DNA from 2 places in the Desulfuromonas thiophila genome. Region 1 is predicted to be linked to the other one. Evidence: predicted binding sites of a transcription regulator. Region 1 holds the regulator's gene; the other holds the start of a gene.
The links. Region 1 encodes HrcA, which represses chaperone genes, less so after heat shock. Its sites were predicted from a motif close to TGTTAGCACTCNNNNNNNNNGAGTGCTAACA; they were not measured.
Positions count from the first base shown of each region.

Region 2: a site for HrcA is predicted at 3,192-3,222, ahead of groES (co-chaperone GroES). Genes of this name have one in related genera too.

Region 1 covers NZ_FNAQ01000013.1:13,858-21,218, forward strand. The annotation lists gene hemW (radical SAM family heme chaperone HemW) at 1-646, shown strand, start outside; gene hrcA (heat-inducible transcriptional repressor HrcA) at 786-1,835, shown strand; gene grpE (nucleotide exchange factor GrpE) at 1,972-2,586, shown strand; gene dnaK (molecular chaperone DnaK) at 2,630-4,543, shown strand; gene dnaJ (molecular chaperone DnaJ) at 4,689-5,807, shown strand; gene BLR80_RS09830 (penicillin-binding protein activator) at 5,979-7,361, shown strand, end outside.
Region 2 covers NZ_FNAQ01000017.1:33,405-40,765, reverse strand. The annotation lists gene BLR80_RS10975 (PAS domain S-box protein) at 1-143, opposite strand, end outside; gene BLR80_RS10970 (4Fe-4S binding protein) at 173-1,189, opposite strand; gene BLR80_RS10965 (CGGC domain-containing protein) at 1,215-1,688, opposite strand; gene BLR80_RS10960 (pyridoxal-phosphate-dependent aminotransferase family protein) at 1,893-2,969, opposite strand; gene groES (co-chaperone GroES) at 3,353-3,646, shown strand; gene groL (chaperonin GroEL) at 3,712-5,352, shown strand; gene BLR80_RS10945 (peptidase U32 family protein) at 5,537-7,361, shown strand, end outside.

The DNA.
Region 1 (7,361 bases):
TGCAGTGCCGGGGCTGCCGCCGCACGGGCAACTCGAATGGGTCAAGCGGCTGGCACCGGAACACCTGTCGCTCTACGGCCTGACCATCGAGCCGGGCACGCCGTTGGCGCGCGAGGCGGCCGCTGGCCGCTTCACGGCGGAGTCGGAGGAGGCCTACTGCACCCAGTACCTGTTCTGGCACGAGCAACTCAGCGCCCTGGGCTACGACCACTATGAAATCGCCAACTATGCCCGGCCGGGCCGCGCCTGCCGCCACAATCTGGCTTATTGGCAGCGCCACCCCTATCTGGGGTTGGGGGCCGGGGCACACAGCTTCTTTGCCGAGGATCAGGGTCAGCGCTGGGCGGCCGCCGACGACTGGCGCGGCTACTGCCGGGCGGTCGAAACGGGGACCGCGCCGCGCCAGCTGATCGAGACCTTCAGCGCCGACCAGGCGCGCAGCGAATGGGTTTATCTGCGGTTGCGTACCGCCGCCGGCGTTGACGAGGTGGAATTTCGCCGGCTGTTTGGCGCGGACTTCGCCTCCTGCTTTGCCGCGGCGGTGCAGTTCTGCGGTTCTCGGTTGCAGCGGCAGCAGGGCGTCTGGCGCATGGCGGCGCCGGACTGGCTGCTGTTTGACCACCTGGTCAGCCCTTTTCTGTCGTAGCTTGCTGGCGGTGGTTTTTGGCCGGCTGTCTTGACAAAGATCAGGGCCGTTGTTATGTTCTGCCCTGTTAGCACTCGGCGGCAGAGAGTGCTAACAGTGGAGGGCCAGCAGCTGCCGGCCCAGGCGCTGGCCCCCGGTGATGAAAGCGGCTATGGAACTCAACGAGCGCAGTCTGAGCATTCTCGAAGCGATCATCGAAGGCTATATTGCCTCGGGGGAACCCATGGGCTCGCGCACCATTGCGCGCCAGCATCCGCAGATGCTGTCGCCGGCGACGGTGCGCAATGTCATGGCCGACTTGGAGGAAATGGGCTACATCGTATCGCCCCATACCTCGGCCGGCCGGGTGCCGACGGACAAGGGCTACCGTTTCTATGTCGATTCGATGTTGCAGGTGCGCGACCTGACGGAGGCCGAACGCCTCTGTATCGATGCCCACTGTGCCGCCAGCGGCCTGCAGCCGCAGCAGTTGCTCAAACGGGCCGGTCATGTGCTGTCGAAGATGTCGCATTATACGGGTTTGGTGCTGGCACCGCGCTTTTCCGCCACCACCTTCCGCCACATTGAATTTGTGCCCCTGTCGCAGAATCGGCTGCTGGTGATCTTCGTATCGCAAAGCGGCGTGGTGCAGAACAAGATTATCGAAACCAGCGACGATATGCCCGATGTGCGCGAACTGGAGCAGGTGACCAACTACCTCAACCAGTCGCTTGGCGGTCTGACCATTGCCCAGGTGCGGGGCCGGCTGGTGGCGCAGATGCGGGAAGAAAAGGCGTTGTATGACCGCCTGTTGGCCCGGGCGCTGTCGTTGTCGAGCCAGGTATTCGGTGATGATATCGAGGGCGATCTGTTTATCGAAGGCGCCGCCAACATGCTCGATCAGCCCGATTTCACCGATATCGCCAGCATGAAGCGGCTGTTCAAGGCCTTTGAACAGAAACGGCATCTGATTGAACTGCTTGATCGTACCCAGCAGGCCCAGGGCGTGCAGATCTATATCGGCAGCCAGTCGCCGTATCAGGATTTTGAAGGCTGCAGTCTGATTACCGCCACCTATACCAATGGCAAGCAGACCCTAGGCTCCCTGGGGGTCATCGGTCCGAGCCGGATGGCCTACGCCCAGGTGGTGCCGGTGGTGGATTACACCGCCCGGCTGGTGAGTCGGATGCTGGAGCGCGAACTGGAATAACCCTGCTGGCGTGGCAAGAACGCACCCGCGGTGGCGTTGCGGCAACGGTTGTGCGGTTTGCCTTTGGCGTTTTTTGTTTCGCCATCTAACCGGATGCTTTTTGTCAAGGCATCAACCCTGAGTGAGAGGAATGGACGTGTCTGAAGAAAAATCGCAGCCGCAGCAGGCTGCTCCCCTGACCGGAACCGAAGCGGAAACATCCACCAACGGCCAGTCCGAGGCGTCCTGCGCCGGCCTTGAGGAAGAGGTGTCGTTGGTGCCGGCAGCCCAGCTGCAGGCCTGCCGCGAGGAACTGGCGACCCAGAAGGATCAGTACCTGCGGGCGCGCGCCGATCTGGAAAACTATCGCCGGCGCGTGCAGCGCGAAAAAGAGGATCTGCAGCGTTATGGCAACGAACAGTTGCTGCGCGAGATTCTGCCGGTGGTGGACAATCTTGAACGCGCTCTGGCCCACGCCCGAACCCAGGATATCCCGGTCGAGGGGCTGATCACCGGAGTGGAAATGACGCTGGAGCAGTTCCAGCGGGTATTGGACAAATTTCAGGTGCGGCCGGTGGCGGCCCTGCAACAGCCCTTTGATTCGGCCTGTCACGAGGCCATGGGGCAGGTGGAGCGGGAAGATTGCCCGCCGAACACGGTGGTGGAAGAGATGCAGCGTGGCTATATGCTGAATGACCGTTTGTTGCGTCCGGCTCTGGTTCTGGTGTCCAAGGCAGCGGCACCGGCAGGCGCCGCTGCGGCGGATGCCTGATACGAGCCCGGACAGCAGGCTATAACAAAGGAGACTACAGACCATGGGAAAAGTAATCGGAATCGATTTGGGCACCACCAACTCCTGCGTTGCCGTGATGGAGGGAGGGGAGCCGATCGTTATCGCCAATGCCGAAGGCGCTCGCACCACGCCGTCAATGGTGGCCTTCACCGAAAGCGGTGAGCGGCTGGTGGGCCAGCAGGCCAAGCGCCAGGCCGTGACCAACCCGGAAAATACCCTGTTTGCCATCAAGCGTCTGATCGGGCGCAAGTTCGATTCCGACGCCGTGCGCAAGGATATCGAAATCAGCCCGTTCAAGATTGTCAAGGCCGACAATGGCGATGCCTGGGTCGAGGCCCGTGGCAAGAAATACAGCGCGCCGGAAATTTCTGCCATGGTGTTGCAGAAGATGAAGCAGGCGGCGGAGGACTTCCTGGGCGAAAGCGTGACCGAGGCGGTGATCACCGTGCCGGCCTACTTCAACGATTCGCAGCGCCAGGCCACCAAGGACGCCGGCAAGATCGCCGGTCTGGAGGTATTGCGCATCATCAACGAGCCGACCGCGGCGGCGCTGGCCTACGGTCTTGACAAGAAGAAGGATGAAAAGATCGCCGTTTTCGACCTGGGCGGCGGCACCTTCGACGTGTCGATCCTGGAACTGGGTGACGGCGTGTTCGAGGTCAAGTCGACCAATGGCGACACCTTTCTCGGGGGCGAGGATTTTGACCAGCGTGTCATCGATTATCTCGCCGATGAGTTCAAAAAGGAGCAGGGTATCGATCTGCGCAAGGACAAGATGGCCCTGCAGCGCCTGAAGGAAGCGGCGGAAAAGGCCAAGTGCGAGCTGTCCTCCTCGGTCGAAACGGATATCAACCTGCCCTTTATTACCGCTGACCAGAGCGGGCCGAAGCATCTCAACCTCAAACTCAGCCGCGCCAAGCTGGAAAGCATCTGCGCCGACCTGATCGGCAAGCTTGAAGGCCCCTGCCGCACAGCGCTCAAGGATGCCGGGCTGTCGGCCTCTGAGATCGACGAGGTGATTCTGGTCGGTGGCATGACGCGCATGCCGGCAGTGCAGGAGAAGGTCAAGACCATCTTCGGCAAAACGCCCAACAAGGGGGTCAATCCCGACGAGGTGGTGGCCATCGGCGCCGCCATTCAGGGTGGCGTGCTCAAGGGCGAGGTCAAGGACGTGCTGCTGCTCGATGTGACGCCGCTGTCGCTGGGCATCGAGACCCTCGGTGGCGTGATGACCAAGCTGATCGAGAAAAACACCACCATTCCGTGCAAGAAGAGCCAGATCTTTTCTACCGCGGCGGACAATCAGCCGGCCGTGTCGGTTCACGTGCTGCAGGGCGAGCGTGAAATGGCCGGTGACAACAAGACCATCGGGCGCTTCGAGCTGGTCGGCATTCCGCCGGCGCCGCGGGGCGTGCCGCAGGTGGAGGTAACCTTCGACATTGACGCCAACGGCATCCTCAATGTCTCGGCCAAGGATATGGGCACCGGCAAGGAACAGTCCATCCGCATCACCGCCTCGTCGGGTCTGTCCGACGAGGAAATCGAGAAAATGGTGAAGGATGCCGAATCACACGAGGCCGAGGACAAGAAAAAGCGTGCTCTGATCGAGGCCCGCAATCAGGCCGATAGCCTGGTCTACAGCACGGAGAAATCCCTCGCCGAGCACGGCGACAAGGTGGATGGCGAAACCAAGAGCGGCATTGAAAAGGCGCTGGAGAATGTCAAGGAAGCCATCAAGGGCGAGGACACCGATGCCATCAACAAGGCCGTCGAGGCTTTGGCCCAGGCGTCGCACAAGCTGGCCGAGGTAATGTATGCCCAGGCCCAGCAGAATCCGGCGGGCGAGGGTGGCGAAGCCCCCAAGGCCGAGCCGGCCAGCGGCGATGACGTGGTTGACGCTGAATTCGAGGAAGTCAACGACGACAAGAAAAAGTAGGCGCCAGACCTGAGAACGTGCGGGCCGCCAGCAGGCGGCCCGCCTGATCCGGCCAGCTTCTTCAGCCGATCAGCGCCACGCATTGCAGGGGCACAAACAGCTGTGCCCCTGCTGTTTGTAAGCCATCCACGGGAAGGAACGACCCTTGGCAAACGGCAAACGTGATTATTATGAAATCCTTGGGGTCAACCGTAATGCCAGCGAGGCTGAAATTAAAAAGGCCTACCGCCAGCTGGCTATCAAGTACCACCCCGACAAGAATCCTGGCGATCGTCAGGCCGAGGAACGGTTCAAGGAGCCCAGCGAGGCCTACGCCGTGCTGTCCGATGCCCAGAAGCGGGCCAGCTATGATCAGTTTGGCCATGCCGGTGTCGACGGTAACGGAGGTTTTTCCAGCGGCGGCTTTCGCGGCAGTCCGTTCGAAGACATCTTTGGCGACATTTTCGGCGACATTTTCGGCGGTGGTCGTGGTCAGCGCGGCGGCCGCGGCCAGCGTGGCGACGATCTGCGCTATAATCTGAGCATCAGTTTCGAGCAGGCGGCATTTGGCACCGAAACCAGTATCCAGATCCCCCGCCATCACAGCTGTCCCACCTGCGGTGGCAGCGGCGCCAAGCCGGGCACCAGTCCAAAGGTGTGTTCGACCTGCGGCGGTGTCGGTCAGGTCCGTTATCAGCAGGGCTTTTTTCAGCTGACTCGCCCCTGCCCCGATTGTGGCGGCAGCGGCAGCCGGATTGAACAGCCCTGTCCCGATTGCCATGGCAGCGGCCGGGTCAAGGAAAAACGCAAGGTTTCGCTGAAGATTCCCGCCGGGGTTGAAACCGGCACCCGCCTGAAACTGGCCGGCGAGGGAGAGAGCGGCCTGCACGGTGGCCCGCCGGGTGATCTGTATGTTGTTCTGACGGTGGAGGAACACCCGATTTTTCACCGCGAAGGGCGCAATGTCATTTGTGAAATGCCGATTTCTTTCGCCCAGGCGGCCCTTGGTGGTGAGATCGAGGTGCCGACCCTGGAAGGTCGTGTGCGGATGAAGGTGCCCGCGGGAACCCAGTCGGGCAAGGTGCTCAAGCTTTCCGGCAAGGGCATTGTCGATCTGCAAGGCAGTCGGCGCGGTGACCAGCTGGTGGTGCTGCGGGTTGAGACACCAACGAAGCTTACGGCGCGTCAGCGTGAATTGCTGGAGGAGTTTGCCCGTGAGTCGGGAGACGATGTCCATCCGCTCGGCAAGAGTTTTCTTGACAAGGTGAAAGAAATCTTTGATTAGGTAATTTCAGTTATTTCAAGACTTTTTAGCCCAATGAAGCAGTGGCTGAAGCGGGCTTGGCTGTGCTAAGATCAAGGCCGCGTGGTTTGCTGTATCACAGAACCACGCGGCTTTTTTCTTTGTCCTGCCGCAGGAGCGTGCTCGGTGGCTTGTCGAGGAGTGCTTGTTGCCATGATGCTGGGAAGAGGAATCGCTCTGGTCGCTTTGTTGCTGGTCCTGCTGCCGGCGGCCTGGCCGGGCGGGGCGCGGGCACAGGACGGTGCGGCTGAACCCTTGGCGGCGGTGCGGCAGCTGGTGGCGACAGGCCAGATAGACGCGGCCCAGTCGCAGTTGCGGCAACTGCTGCTGGAAAGCACAGAGGATGTCGTGCGGCAGGAGGCCATGACGCTGCTGGCCGATCTGCTGTGGCAACAGCAGTTGCCCGAACAGGCGTTGGCCTATGCCCGCCGCTTGCCGCCGGCGGCGTTGTCGCCGGATTTGTGGCAGGCCCTCGTCGCCGAACAGATTTCCCTTGGCCAACTCGATGCGGCCCAGCAGTTGCTTGACCGTCGGCCAGTGCCGACCAATGCCGCGTCAGCGCCTGAACGGCTGCGGTTGCAGCTGCGCCTGGCGCAGGCCCGTGGCCAGCAACTGCAGGCCCTGATGCTCTACAGTCAGCTGTTGCAGCAGCCGGCGCCGGCCGACGAAGAGCTGTGGCACGAACTGGAGACGCTGGTCAGGCAGCTGCCGGCGGCGGAGCGGGCCGAGGCGGAGTTCATGTTTGCCGGCACCGGCCTGGAGCCGCTGCTGCAGTTGCCTGATTTGCGCGAACAGGTTCGGCAGGCTCGACAGCTGGCGGCAGACGCGCCCGAGCGCCGGACTCTGACGCACCAACTCAGTCAATTGCTGGCTGCGGCCACCGCTCCCGCCTTGCGTCAGCAGCTGGTGACACTGCTGGGTCAGCTGAACGGGACGCCCTGGCAACGCCGGGCCATCGGGGTGCTGTTGCCGCTGACGGGGCGCTATGCGCCCTTTGGCCAGATGGTGCGCCAGGGCATGGAACTGGCAGCGGCTCAGGCGGGGGCCGATGCGGCGGAGCTGCTGTTCCGTGACAGCGCCGCCGATCCTGCCCGCGCGGTTGACGAACTGCGCCAGCTGGTGGAGCAGGAGCGGGTGCTGGCGGTTCTCGGCCCCTTGAGCAGTGAGGCGGCGCAAGCCTGTGCTCCGCTGGCCGACCAGCTGCAGGTGCCGCTGTTGAGCCTGTCGCACTGGCCCGATCTGCCCGCTCAGGGCGCCTATGTCTTCCGCCACAGCCTGACCAGTCGTCAGCAGGTCGAAACCCTGCTGGATTACAGTTTCGGCCGTCTTGGCCTGACCCGTTATGCCATTCTGCAGCCAGACAACAGCAGCGGTGAACGCTTTGCCCGGCTGTTTGCCGAGGCGGTGCGGCGGCGCGGTGGCCAGGTGCATTCCTGGCAGCGCTATGCTGAGCAGGCGACGGATTTCCGGCCGCAGTTGCTGGCCCTGCGTGATCTGCCGGCCGGGCTTGACGCCGGCAGTCTGGCGGTTGCCGAC
Region 2 (7,361 bases), on a different contig from region 1:
CGCTCGGCGCCGCGATTCCAGTAACGGATGGCGCCGCCGGCATCCGCCAGCAGAATGGCATCGGGTGCCTGGTCGATGGCCTGGCGCAGCAGGTCGGCGAGGTTGCGTTGCGCGTTGTCGGGTGGCGAGGTGGCGGTCGTCATGGCGCTCTCCTTGGGCAGGGGCTGACCGGTCAGTGGCCGATGCGGTCGGCCAGGGGGATCAGCCGCAGGTAATCGCTGTATTCCAGACTGCTGTGCCAGTGGCCGCTGACCATGCCGAGGCTGACGCCGCCGCTGTAGAGGACCAGCACCAGCAGCGGAAAAACCCAGCGTGGCAGGGGCTTGCGTTCGATCAGGGTTCCCATGCGCAGGCTGCCGTGCGGGCAGCTGTCGACACAGGTGAGGCAGCCGGTGCATTCCACGCTCATCACCGTATCAAGCCGGTGTACCGGCAGCAGCGCCGGGCAGGCGGCGCTGCAGCGCTGGCAGCTGGTGCAGCTGTGGCGCTCGCGGCGGATCTTGAACGGGCTGAGCAGACTGAACAGTCCGAGCAGTGCGCCATAGGGGCACAGATAGCGGCACCAGAAGTTTTGGTACACCAGCGACAGCAGTGTCGCGACCCCGACGACCGTCAGGGTCAGGCTGGACGGCGCGGTGAAAAAGCGCAACATTTTTACGTCGCTGATGGCCCAGTAGGGCGATTGCAGAAAGGACGCGATGGCGAAGCTGGGCATGTCGAGCAGCAGAATCTTGACGAAAAAGCCCAGCAAGGCGTACTTCAGCCCGCGCAGCGGAATATCGAGCCAGCGCCACATGCGCCAGTTGCGGCCCAGCAGCTTGCGGCCCAGCTTCCAGGCGCCTTCCGACAGGGTGCCGACCGGACAGAGCCAGGAACAGAAGGATTTTTTCGCCAGCAGACTCATGGCCAGAAAGGTCAGCAGCAGCACCAGCGCTGCCGGGTGGCTGGGGTCGATTTCGCCGCGCAGCAGCCACAATTTCAGGCTGGCCAGACCGCCAATGGGCAAAAAGCCATCGACACCGGCCGGGCGTGGTACAAAGGCGGTTGCCCCCTGGCTGGTAAAATGGCCAACGAATTGGCCGAAGCGCCAGCCCAGCCACAGAATCCACAACAGGAACAGCCATTGTATCAGTTGCCGCCAGCGGCTCGGCCGGTTGAGGGCGGCAGGACGCGGGAAGGTTGGGTTCATGATCTCTCCTTGGTTGGAGCGGCGGTCAAGGCAGCGGCCGGACCGGGCTGCTGACCACAACGGTTTGTTCCGGCTCGCCATTGGGGGTGTAGAGTCCCTGCTGCCGGCGTTTTTCAGCTGTGCGTGAGATCCAGCTGTCTTCAACCAGATCCAGCCCCAGACGACTGACCAGGATTTTGAGATAATCCAGGTGCGGGCAGGGTGGCCCGTGGTGGTTGTCCTTGCAGATGCAGGAGGCCAGATGTACCACCACCTGCGCCGGTTCAATGCCGTCACGCTGGTGGGCGCTGCGCAGCAAATGACTGAGCTTGCGCTGCAGGGCACGGCCACAACAGCCGCCACAGGTCAGACTCAGCCGCCGCAAGCCGGGCTGATCGGCATAACGGGCAAAGCCGCCGGTGCGGTCGGTAAAGGCTTTTTCGCAGTGAAAGCCGCTGCAGCGCTGCTGCACTAGGTGGCACTGCACCACCACCAGATAGGTTTTATCGCTTGCTGTCATGCTGTTGTCTCCTGGCGCGTGGCCGCTGTGGCTTTATGGCAAGCAGCCTGCCACAGAACGGCGGGAGAAAATTTGATCGGGGTCAAAAACGATGAAGGGATAATTGCACAGCGGGGCGTGGCCGTACCATAAAAGAGGGGAAGCAGCCCGTTGCTGCTTCCCCTTGTTGTTGTCGGCATGGTCCTGCGCGGGCGGTATGGATTTTTAGCGGCGTGCCTGCGGCAGCAGTTCCTCCAGCAGGGCAAACAGCTCGTCCAGGTCGGCATCAGTCATGTCGGCCATGTGGGCAATACGGAAGCTGGTGTTCTTGATCTTGCCGTAGCCGTTATCGATGGCATAGCCGCGCGCCCCGGCCAGTTTTTTCAGCGCATCGAGATCGGTGCGGCCATCGTTGCAGCCGCTGGTGAGGGTGACGGAGCGGTAACCTGCGGCAGCGAACAGGCCGAAGCCCTGGGCCTGAATCCAGGCGCGGGTTTTTTCCGCCATGGCGGCGTGGCGGCGGTAACGGTTGTCGAGTCCTTCAATGAACATTTTTTGCAGCTGGGCGTCGAGACCGTAGATCAGGCTGATGCAGGGCGTGCTGGGCGTGTTGTGCTTCAAATCGTTCTTTTCGAATTCTTCAAAGTCGAAGTAATAGCCACGGTTGGGCGTGGTTTTAGCTTTGTCGAGGGCCTTGCGTGACACGGCGCAGACCGCCAGCCCCGGCGGCAGTCCGAAGGCCTTCTGCACCCCGGCCAGACAGACGTCGAGACCCAGGGCGGCGAAATCAATGGGCACGGCGCTCATGGAGGAAACGGTGTCGGTAATGAAGGAGACCTCGGGATAGTTTTTCATCACCTCGGCAATGTCTGCCAGTGGCGACAGCACGCCGGTGGAGGTTTCATTGTGCACCAGGGTGATGGCGTCGTAGCGGCCGGTTTTGAGTGCGGCCTCGACCATTTCCGGCGTGACCGGCTGCCCCCAGTCGGCCTCAAACAGATCCGCTTCAAGGCCGCAGCGGCGGGTGACATCGTGCCATTTGCTGCTGAAGGCGCCGTTGCCGAAGTTGGCACAGCGCTTCTGTACCAGGTTGCGCACCGCACCTTCCATGATGCCGAAGGCGCTGGAGGTGGACAGGAACACCGGCTCGCTGGTGTTGAGCAGGCGCTTGAGATTGTCGGTCACGCGCTGGTGCAGCTGGGCGTATTCGGCCATGCGATGACCGATCATGGGTTGTGACATGGCGGCGAAAACGTCGGCGCTAACCTCCACCGGGCCGGGAATGTAGAGTTTTTTGTGCACCTCGGGGTTCTCCTTTCACAGGCAAAACGGGGCCGCTCCTCATGGGGCAGCCTGGCCGAATACTGGCCACGTTATAGGATTTTATCAACAATTTTCGTGGTGTAGCACGGTGCCCGGCGACTGTCAAGGGCTGTGGCCGCCCAACGCGGCTGGCTGCTGGCAGGATTTTTTCTGCAACGCGGGCCTTGACATTCACAGCGGTCTGACTATATTTGGCCCTGTTGTTAGCACTCGCCGTGTTTGAGTGCTAACAGGATCGCCGCAAGGGCGGTTATCCAGGCTGGTATTGAACGACGTCGTTGACTTAAATCCCGGACGACCGGGCGGCGCCAGCTGGTTGGTGCCGTCACCTTTACTTTCCGTACAAAAAGGAGTCAGGAAACATGAACATCAGACCGCTGCAGGATCGTATCATCGTCAAATGTGTCGCAGAGGAAACCACCACGGCCGGTGGCATCATCATCCCCGATACCGCGTCGAAGGAAAAGCCGCAGCAGGGCGAAGTCATCGCCGTTGGCAAAGGCAAGGTCACCGCTGAAGGCAAGGTGCTCGGCATGGATGTCAAGGTGGGCGACAAGGTTCTGTTTGGCAAGTATGCCGGCACCGAGATCAAGGTGGAAGGCGAGAGCTTTCTGATGATGCGCGAGGACGATATCCTCGGCGTGGTCGAAAAATAATGGCGCGAGGGCGCTGAGAGCCCGTTTTTTCCTTACCTGCTTAACCCCTACAGGAGAATTGTTCAATGTCTGCTAAAGAAATCAAGTTTTCTGAAAAAGCCCGCGCCAGCATCCTGGCCGGTGTCAATATGCTGGCCGATACCGTCAAGGTGACCCTCGGCCCCAAAGGCCGCAACGTCGTGATCGAGAAATCCTTTGGCGCACCGCTGATCACCAAGGACGGCGTGACCGTTGCGCGCGAGATCGAGCTGGAGGACAAGTTCCAGAACATGGGCGCCCAGCTGGTGAAGGAGGTTGCCTCCAAAACCTCCGATATCGCCGGTGATGGCACCACCACCGCCACGGTTTTGGCGCAGGCGATCTACCGCGAAGGCGTCAAGCTGGTCAGCGCTGGCCACAATCCGATGGAAATCAAGCGTGGTATTGACAAGGCCGTCGAGGCCGCCGTCGTTGCCCTGCGTGACATTTCCAAGCCCATCGCCAACCACAAGGAAATTGCCCAGGTCGGCACCATCTCGGCCAACAGTGACGAGACCATCGGCAATATCCTGGCCGAGGCCATGGACAAGGTTGGCAAGGAAGGCGTCATTACCGTCGAGGAAGCCAAGTCGATGGAAACCTCGCTGGAAACCGTCGAGGGCATGCAGTTCGATCGTGGCTATCTGTCGCCCTACTTTGTCACCGATGCCGAGCGCATGACGGTTGGCATGGACGATCCGCTGATCCTGATCCACGACAAGAAGATCAGCTCCATGCGTGATCTGCTGCCGGTGCTGGAGCCGGTGGCCAAGCAGGGCCGTCCGCTGGTGATCATCGCCGAGGATGTCGATGGCGAAGCACTGGCTACCCTGGTGGTCAACAAGCTGCGTGGTACCCTCAATGTTTGCGCTGTCAAGGCACCCGGCTTCGGCGACCGCCGCAAGGCCATGCTGGAAGACATCGCCATCCTCACCGGTGGCCAGGTGATCAGCGAGGATCTCGGCTTCAAGCTGGAGAACGCCACCCTCGACATGCTCGGCCGCGCCAAGCGTGTGGTGGTCGACAAGGATAACACCACCATCGTTGACGGTGCCGGCAGCGAGGCCGATATTCAGAGCCGCGTGAAGGTCATCCGTGGCCAGATCGAGGAGACCAGCAGCGAGTACGATCGCGAGAAGCTGCAGGAGCGTCTGGCCAAGCTGGTTGGTGGCGTGGCCGTGGTCAAGGTCGGCGCGGCAACCGAAACGGAAATGAAGGAGAAGAAGGCCCGCGTCGAGGACGCCCTCCATGCGACTCGCGCCGCCGTGGAAGAAGGCATTGTCCCTGGTGGTGGTGTTGCGCTGATCCGCTGCATCAAGGCGGTGGAGAAGGTTGCGGTTTCCGGTGAGCAGGTGTTTGGCGTGCAGATTGTTAAGCGCGCCCTGGAAGAGCCGCTGCGTCAGATCGCCAGCAACGCTGGTCTGGAAGGTTCCATCGTGGTCAACAACGTGGCTTCCAAGGAAGGTGCCTACGGCCTCAATGCCGCGACCGACGAGTATGTCGACCTGCTCGAAGCGGGTATTCTCGACCCGACCAAGGTGACCCGTAGCGCGCTGCAGAACGCCGCTTCCGTCGCCGGCCTGATGCTGACCACCGAGGCCTGCATCGCTGAGCTGCCCAAGGATGAAGCTGCACCGGCCATGCCGGGCGGTATGGGCGGCATGGGTGGTATGGGCGGCATGATGTAATCAGTCGCCGCGCCCCTGGCGTGTCGCTTGCGTAACAAAAAACCCCCGCCTTTGCGGGGGTTTTTTTGTGGTTCACGGACCAGGCAGCAAGGCTGGCGGCGTTTTTGCCTCCGGCAGGCTCTGTGGCCGTGCTATTCTGAGAAAATCTGTTTCCTGCCGTTCTTTGCCCTGCGGAGTCTGCCCCTTGTCTGAGTCCCCTGCCCCCTTTACCGAACTGCTGGCTCCGGCTGGCAGCCTGGAAGCCTTTTTTGCCGCCCTTGAAGCTGGCGCCGATGCTGTCTACTGTGGCCTGAAGAGCTTTTCCGCCCGCGCCAAGGCGAAGAATTTTTCCTTTGCCGATCTTGACGCCATGACGCGCTACGCCCACCAGCAGGACCGCAAGCTGTTCGTTACCCTCAACACGCTGGTCAAGCAGCAGGAACTGGCGGAACTGGTCGATACCCTCGATGCCATCAGTGCCGCCGGGGTCGATGCCGTGATTTTGCAGGATCTGGCGGTCTGGCGGCTGGCGCGGCGCTATTTCCCCGACTTGCCGCTGCACGCTTCCACCCAGATGACGGTGCACAACAGCGCCGGTGTCAAACAGCTCGAAGCCATGGGATTCGAGCGGGCGGTGTTGGCGCGGGAACTGACCCTGGCTGAAATCGCCCAGATCCGCAGTCAGACCAGTTTGCAGTTGGAACATTTCATTCACGGCGCGCTGTGCTTTTGCTTCTCCGGCCAGTGTTATTTTTCTTCCTGGCTGGGTGGCCAGAGCGGCAACCGGGGGCGCTGTACCCAGCCCTGTCGCCGGCGCTACAGTTACCGCAACAAGCCCGGCTACTACTTTTCACCCAATGACCTGTCGGCCATTGATCTGTTGCCGCAGCTGCAGCAGGCCGGGGTGTGCAGTTTCAAGATCGAGGGTCGCATGAAAAGCGCCGAGTATGTCGCCAACGTGGTGGCGGCCTACCGCCAGGTGCTGGATGCTCCGCCGGCCCGGCGGCAGCAGGCCATCGCCGAGGCGCGCGAGAAGCTGCGCGACTCCTTTGGCCGCGCGCCGACAAAGGGTTTTTTAAGTGGAGCCCAGCCGGTCGATCTGGCGACGCCGGCGCGGCGCGGTTCCACCGGCCGCTTTCTGGGCGAGGTCAGCCGGGCCGGCGGTGGCAAGCTCAGCTATCATAGTAAGGATGTGCTGCGCATCGGCGACCGGCTGCGGGTACAGCCGCGCAACGATCAGGTCGGCAAGGCATTCACCGTGCGCGAGCTGTGGCAGGGCAACCGGTTGGTCAAGCAGCTGCCGATTGGCCCGCAAACGGTGTCGACGCCGTTCCGGGATGCCTTCAGGCCGGGCGATGCCGTGTTCAAGGTGTCGTCACAGCAGGCTTTCTCCCTGAGCGATGCCGCCTGTCGCCGGCGTCTGCAGCAGGCGCCGCTGCAGCGTTGGCCGCTTGATTTGCGAATAGCTCTGACGGCGGGACAGTTGCAGCTGCAGGCTGAACTGCCGGATCTGCATGTTGAGTCCAGCTTTGCGGTAGAAACCTTCAATGCCACGGATCAGCCGTTAAGCGCCGCCGTGCTGCAGCCGTTGTTTGCCCAGACCGATCAGGCCCCTTTCGCTCTGCGTCAGCTGTGGGCGGATAACCTGCCGCCGGTGGCCATCGCCCCCAAACAGCTCAAACAGATCCGCCGCGATTTTTATCAACAGCTGCAGCAGCAACTCGAACAGCAGCAGCACGAGCAGCGCCAGCAGCGTCGCCGCCAGGCCCTGGATGATGGTGTCGCTGCGGCAGCGGCGGGGGCGGGAGGCTGTGATTTCACTGTCATGGTGCGCGATGCCCGCGAGATTCGTCTGCTGGAAAATCGTGCGATTGACCGGGTTCTGGTGCCCCTCACCGCTGCCGTGCTGCACCGACCCTGGCAGCCGTCGCCGCGGCAGCAGCAGCGGCTGGTATGGGATCTGCCCTTTGTCTGTTTCGATAGTGACTGGGATCGGCTGCAGAAGTCTGTTCATCATCTGGTCAGTGCCG